One region of the Proteiniclasticum sp. genome, then DNA from elsewhere that is predicted to be linked to it. Evidence: a T-box and tRNA genes for the amino acid it is inferred to sense, from the RefSeq annotation. Region 1 holds a T-box; the other holds one or more tRNA genes.

Region 1 (3,161 bases):
CATCTCTCATTTCTTCTGGAGTAGTCGCAACTGAAGTCATGTTCTCCATTCTTGCCAGCGCTTTCTCGTATAACGCATCATGGATCTCATTGAGGAGCTCAGGCACCTTTGTCTCAAGATCGTCCATGGATACAAAGATCTTTTCTCTCGTATCTCTTCTGACCAGGACTACCTGATTGTTTTCGATATCCTTAGGTCCTACCTCAAGTCTTAGCGGAACACCCTTCATCTCATATTCGCTGAACTTCCAGCCTGGCTTCTTGTCTGAAGCATCAACCTTGACTCTGGCAACTTTTGAAAGTTTTTCTCTCAGTTCTTCAGCCTTCTCAAGAACGCCTTCCTTATGCTGGGCTACAGGAATGATGACCAGCTGATGAGGTGCAACTCTTGGTGGTAGAATGAGGCCTGAATCGTCTCCATGAACCATGATGATGGCACCGATGACTCTTGTGGAAAGTCCCCAGCTGGTCTGGTGCACATGACTGAGCTTTCCGTCTTTACCGGTATATCGGATGCCGAATGCTTCAGCAAATCCCTGCCCGAAATTATGGGAGGTACCGGACTGCAGTGCCTTACCGTCATGCATAAGCGCTTCTATGGTATAGGTGGCTTCAGCCCCTGCAAACTTCTCCTTGTCTGTTTTTCTTCCTTTGATGACCGGGATAGCAAGGAAATCCTTCATCATATCCGAGTAGACATTCAGCATCTTGATGGTTTCTTCCTGTGCTTCTTCAGCAGTTTCATGGATGGTATGACCTTCCTGCCATAGGAACTCTGAAGTTCTAAGGAAAGGCCTTGTGGTCTTCTCCCATCTTATCACGCTGCACCACTGGTTGTACTTCTTAGGCAGATCATTATAGGACTGCACGATGTTCGAGAAATGTTCACAGAAAAGAGTCTCTGATGTAGGTCTTATACAGAGTCTTTCCTGAAGTTCTTCTGTTCCGCCATGGGTGACCCAGGCAACTTCAGGTGCAAATCCCTCCACATGATCCTTCTCCTTCTGAAGAAGACTCTCAGGAATGAGCATAGGCATATACACATTCTCATGTCCGGTTTCCTTGAATTTTCTGTCAAGATACCCTTGAATGTTTTCCCACAGCGCATAGCCGTAAGGTCTGAGGATTACTGCTCCTTTGACTGTTGAATATTCGATCAGTTCAGCTTTCTTTACGATATCGGTATACCACTGCGCAAAGTCCACATCCATGGAAGTGATGGCTTCTACAAGCTTCTTGTTGTTGTTCATCTGTATTCCCTCCTAAAAAAATAAAAAAAGCATCAATCGAAGGGGCCAAACTTAAATTCGGCGGTACCACCCTAATTGATACTTATGTATCCACTCTAAAGATAACGGCATTCCCCGCTCAATAAAATTGAGAACTCAAAGACAGGTTCCGAAAGCTTTCCTTAAGGGTTCACACCGCTCCCCTCTCTCTTTGCAGGCAGGATTTTCGTACTGGTTCTTCTCATCGTTTATATCATTTAGATTCTATAGGAAAAACGGAATTTGGTCAACTCATTTTTTCAGAAAATGATCCCGGGAAAAGTCAGGCTCAGGTCACACAATCCACCAGGTCTTATATCGCGGATCAAGATACAGGTCATATCTCTCTTTCAGTCTCTTCCTTCTCCCCTCAAGGTGGAAAGTGATTTCTCTTAGGCCATTTCTGTTGGCCGTGGTGATATAGTGAATCTTCTCCACATCTACAGTGAAATATCTTGCTTTATCCACAGCATAATACCTGAACTTCAGGGGAAGAATCTGTCCGTCTTTGGCATAGGTAATGACTTCGCAGGGGTTCTTTCTTTTTACCGGATTATTCATGAGCAGCATCACCACCTTTACTTAATAATAGAACATATATTCTATTTTGTCAATAATACGTGTTCATTCCACCATTTATACCTATATTTAGGATTGACCACTGACTTACCCACAAGATATTGTGGATACTGTGCATAACATTTGAATAAAAAATGAATGTTTCAGGATGTGACTGAGGTTGAAATAATGAAGACAAAAAAGAGAGCCTTAGCTCTCCCTGTTTGTATTATTTAAAGTATTTCAGTGGATTGACTGCACTGCCGTTGATTCTCACTTCGAAGTGCAGATGACTTCCTGTGGATCTTCCTGTACTGCCCATGTTTCCGATCTGCTGTCCCTGTGTCACATTCTGTCCGACCTTTACGTTGATTGAACTAAGATGTGCATAAGCTGTTTCTACTCCACTGGCATGTCTGATGATGATAAATTTTCCGTATGTTCCTTTATTTCCTGCAAAAATGACTTGTCCGTTTCTTGATGCATTCACTCTGGTCCCTTTCGAGTTTGCCAGATCGATTCCTGCATGGAATGAATTTCTCTTTGTTACAGGATGTTTTCTGTTGCCGAAACCGCTTGTCAGTCTTCCTTCAGTAGGTCTGATAAAGGTTGAGGCTCTCTTCTTCTCAAGCTCGATCTGTCTCAGCCTTTCCTGCTCAGCTTTAATTCTCTCCTGTTCGATTCTGATTCTTTCCTGTTCCAGTCTGATTCTTTCTTCTTCAGCTCTGATTTCAGTTTCCAGCTGGGTCTTCTGTACACTTAGTGTTTCAACCTGTACAACGACCTCACCCATTCTGCTGTTCAGCTCTGTATTGACTGCATCTATGGATTCCTTTTCCTTCTGAAGAGAAATCATGTTTGTCTGACTTTTATAAAGATCTTCTTTCAGATTCAGGATCTTTTCATTGAGGCCATCTTCTATCGCTTTGCGGTCTTCGGCTTTCAGGAATTCTCCCTGATAGGCTTCAAACTCATCCAGAGTTGAATGTACAGCACCTAGAAGATCAGCAAGTTCCATTTTGACATACCCGCCTGATATGGAAAGCATCGCTGCCTGAATGATATTGGATGGTTTTGTGGTATCCAGCATCCCGAGTTTCTTCTCGGTAACTTCTAAATTCTCTCTTAAATACTCTGCTCTTATGCGATGAATTTCTTTATCTTGATTAATTTGTTCGATTTCATTAAGATTGACTTCTATTTTAGTTTCAGTCTCCTGCTTGATCAGGCTGACTGCTTCAATTTCACTATTCACTGTACCCAACATTGCTTTTTTATCTTCAACAGCATGTACTGTATCTACGGAAAACCCGCTTAAAGTACCTGCGATAAGAAT
Region 2 (3,161 bases), on a different contig from region 1:
TGAAGTACTGTTTGCATTTATGCTGACCATATTTGCCGGACTTGCAACGGGTGTTGGAAGTATTCTGGCTTTTTACACGAAAAAAACCAACAAGAAATTTCTTTCTGCTGCGCTTGGGTTTTCCGCTGGTGTCATGATCTATGTATCCATGGTGGAAATCTTCGTAAAAGCGAGAGATTCTCTTGAAGCTGCCCATGGTGCGAGCAGAGGTTATCTTTATACCACTCTGGCATTTTTTGCTGGAATCTTTATTATCGGAATCATCGACAAACTTGTACCTAAAGGTGAAAATCCTCATGAAGTCAAGGATCCTGAGGATATGGATGTCTCACCTGAAAAGAGGAGAGAAGCCCTTGAATCCAGCCATCTTTTAAGAATGGGGATGTTTTCGGCTCTTGCCATTGCAATCCATAACTTTCCGGAAGGTCTTGCTACCTTCATTGCAGCCCTTGAGGATCCGACCATGGGTATCAGTATTGCTGTTGCCATTGCCATTCATAATATTCCTGAAGGAATTGCCGTTTCTGTTCCGATCTACTACGCCACAGGAAGCAGAAGAAAGGCTTTCAAGTATTCATTCCTTTCCGGTCTTTCAGAACCTTTAGGCGCGATCATCGGATACTTTCTTCTGGCGAACTTCTTGTCCGAATCCATGTTCGGCATCGTATTTGCGGTGGTTGCAGGAATCATGGTCTATATCTCTCTGGATGAGCTTCTACCTGCTGCAGAGAAGTACGGCGAACACCATATCGCCATCTATGGACTGATTTCAGGCATGATGGTCATGGCGGCAAGCCTCGTCCTGTTCAGCTGACCCAAAGAGGAAAAGAGATAAATTGAAATTAAAAAAAATACAGTCATGGAGAATGAACCACATTCTCCATGACTGTATTTTTTTACTTACATAAGATTAAGATACTAAAATCAGCGGTTAAGTTTCAAGAGGAAATGAGTGGTCAGAAACAGATCCACATTCTCTCTCTGCACGGGGATATAGGAAAGTGTATGGGGTACTCCTAGAATGTAAGAGGTGCTGTCCATGCACTCGATGCGTAGGGTATATATTCTGGAGAGAAATCTCTTCTTCATGCTGATCTCTTTCACCTGAGATAAAGGGATGTGCAGAGTATCCTCCTTTTCCAGTTTTCTGCTCAGACTTACGAGGGTTATGTCACTGCCGCTAAATCCTGCAAAAACGGGGAAGACACAGCTTTTTTTATTTACTTTGATCATATCTCCGGCAAAATGGCCGTCGAATCGTTGTTTTTCTTCATAAGCTAGGGCTTCAAAAATACTGACCATTGCTTTGTATGCATTCTCTTCTATATCTGTCATTTTCACTATCCCTTTCGAAGCTTTTGAATCTGAGGATAAAATGAAAGTCATGCATGAGAAAAATCCTCATACATGACCTTAATCTATGGTCGGAGTGACAAGACTTGAACTTGCGACCTCTTGACCCCCAGTCAAGCACGCTACCATCTGCGCTACACCCCGATAGCCAAATCTAATTATATCCTATCACATATCAGGAATCAAGGGTAGTGATGAGCAAAAATGTGGCCTCTATCTTCGTCTGAAAGTTTCAGCCGTATGCACTTGTATTTTATTTCTGTTTGTCATATGATTACATGTGAATATGATAATATGAAGGAGGGAGTGAATGGAAACCCTGAAAATCATTAAAGCCCTGGGAGATGAAAACAGGCTTAGGCTCGTCAATATTCTCTATGAAGATGAGCTCTGCGGCTGTGAAGTGGAAGGAATCCTTCAGATGACCCAGTCCAATGTCTCAAGGCATCTGTCCAGATTAAGCGATGCGAAGATAACAGTTTTCAGAAAAGATGCGAAGTACAGCTATTACAAGCTGGATAAGGAAACACTGAAAGAGCATCCGATGATCGCTCTGACTGTTGCAGACCTTAGGAAAGAAAAAATCTATCAGGAGGACCTTTTAAGGCTCAGCGCCTATAAGACAAGAGGACTCTCCTGTGACACCATAAAGGAAAACATTCTGATGTTTACGACAACCGGTTAAAATAATAGAAGAAAGGCGGAAATATAAATGAATATGAAAAGAGAAATGACAGATGTGATGGCAGAGGGAACAGCAAAGCTTGTGAAGCCTGTGGAGATAAAAATCTATGAAAAGGCACTCTGCTGCGAAAGCGGTGTCTGTGGACCATCCGTGGATCCTGAGCTTCTAAGAATCACAACGACCGTCAGAGGACTGAATAAAAGAGGATTCAAAGTGAGAAGATACAATCTTTCCATGAGTCCTATGGAATTCACGAAGGTTCCGGAGGTCACGGAAATCATGAAAAATGAAGGAATAGAGACGCTGCCCATAACCGTAATGGACGGAAAAGTCGTGAAGAAATCCGGATATCCTACAGCTGAAGAATTTAAAGCCTGGACGGGTGTAGATCCCGTAGAATTGTCGGACGATGCCGGTAAGATGCTGACCCTTTAGACTGAGGAGGAAATCATGAACTTATATCAGACAGAACAATTTGAAGAATACAAGTATCTTTTCTATACAGGAAAGGGCGGTGTGGGCAAGACCTCCACTGCATCATCCACCGCAGTGGGTTTTGCCGAAAAAGGAAAAAAAGTGCTCCTTGTGAGTACGGATCCCGCATCAAATCTTCAGGATATCTTCAATATCGATTTTACAAAGGACATCACTGAGCTTAAGGAAGTGGAGAACCTCCATGTCATGAATCTTGATCCCATAAAATCCGCTGCAGAATATAAGGAAACTGTTGTTGCGCCTTATAGAGGGATTCTTCCTGAAAGTGCCATCATCAATATGGAAGAGCAGCTATCGGGGTCCTGTACTGTGGAAGTTGCAGCATTCAATGAATTTACGAACCTTCTATCCAATGAGGATCTGAGAAAGAAGTATGATCACATCATTTTTGATACTGCTCCAACCGGACATACCCTGAGAATGATTGAACTGCCTTCTGCATGGACAAGCTTTCTGGACAGCAACACTTCAGGTGCAAGCTGCCTCGGACAGCTCTCCGGACTTGAAGGCAACAGAGAAGTCTACAGAAATTCCATGGATGTACTGTCAGATGAAAGCCTCACAAAGATCATTCTGGTATCAAAGGCAGATGAATCTCCGCTTAAAGAAGCGGCAAGAGCCGGAGCCG

Evidence for each region. The T-box of region 1 lies ahead of proS (proline--tRNA ligase). A T-box ahead of a tRNA ligase gene usually reads a tRNA of that ligase, here a tRNA-Pro.
Region 2: it has a tRNA-Pro gene. The T-box ahead of proS (proline--tRNA ligase) is inferred to sense a tRNA for this amino acid. The anticodon was not compared.

The regions. Positions count from the first base shown of each region.
Region 1 covers NZ_DAMBTF010000017.1:49,268-52,428, reverse strand. The annotation lists gene proS (proline--tRNA ligase) at 1-1,249, opposite strand, end outside; T-box leader at 1,287-1,482, opposite strand; gene RTX25_RS10290 (hypothetical protein) at 1,562-1,828, opposite strand; gene RTX25_RS10285 (peptidoglycan DD-metalloendopeptidase family protein) at 2,055-3,161, opposite strand, start outside.
Region 2 covers NZ_DAMBTF010000002.1:35,767-38,927, reverse strand. The annotation lists gene zupT (zinc transporter ZupT) at 1-814, shown strand, start outside; gene RTX25_RS01225 (hypothetical protein) at 925-1,335, opposite strand; tRNA gene RTX25_RS01220 (tRNA-Pro) at 1,422-1,497, opposite strand; gene RTX25_RS01215 (metalloregulator ArsR/SmtB family transcription factor) at 1,664-2,038, shown strand; gene arsD (arsenite efflux transporter metallochaperone ArsD) at 2,066-2,473, shown strand; gene arsA (arsenical pump-driving ATPase) at 2,489-3,161, shown strand, end outside.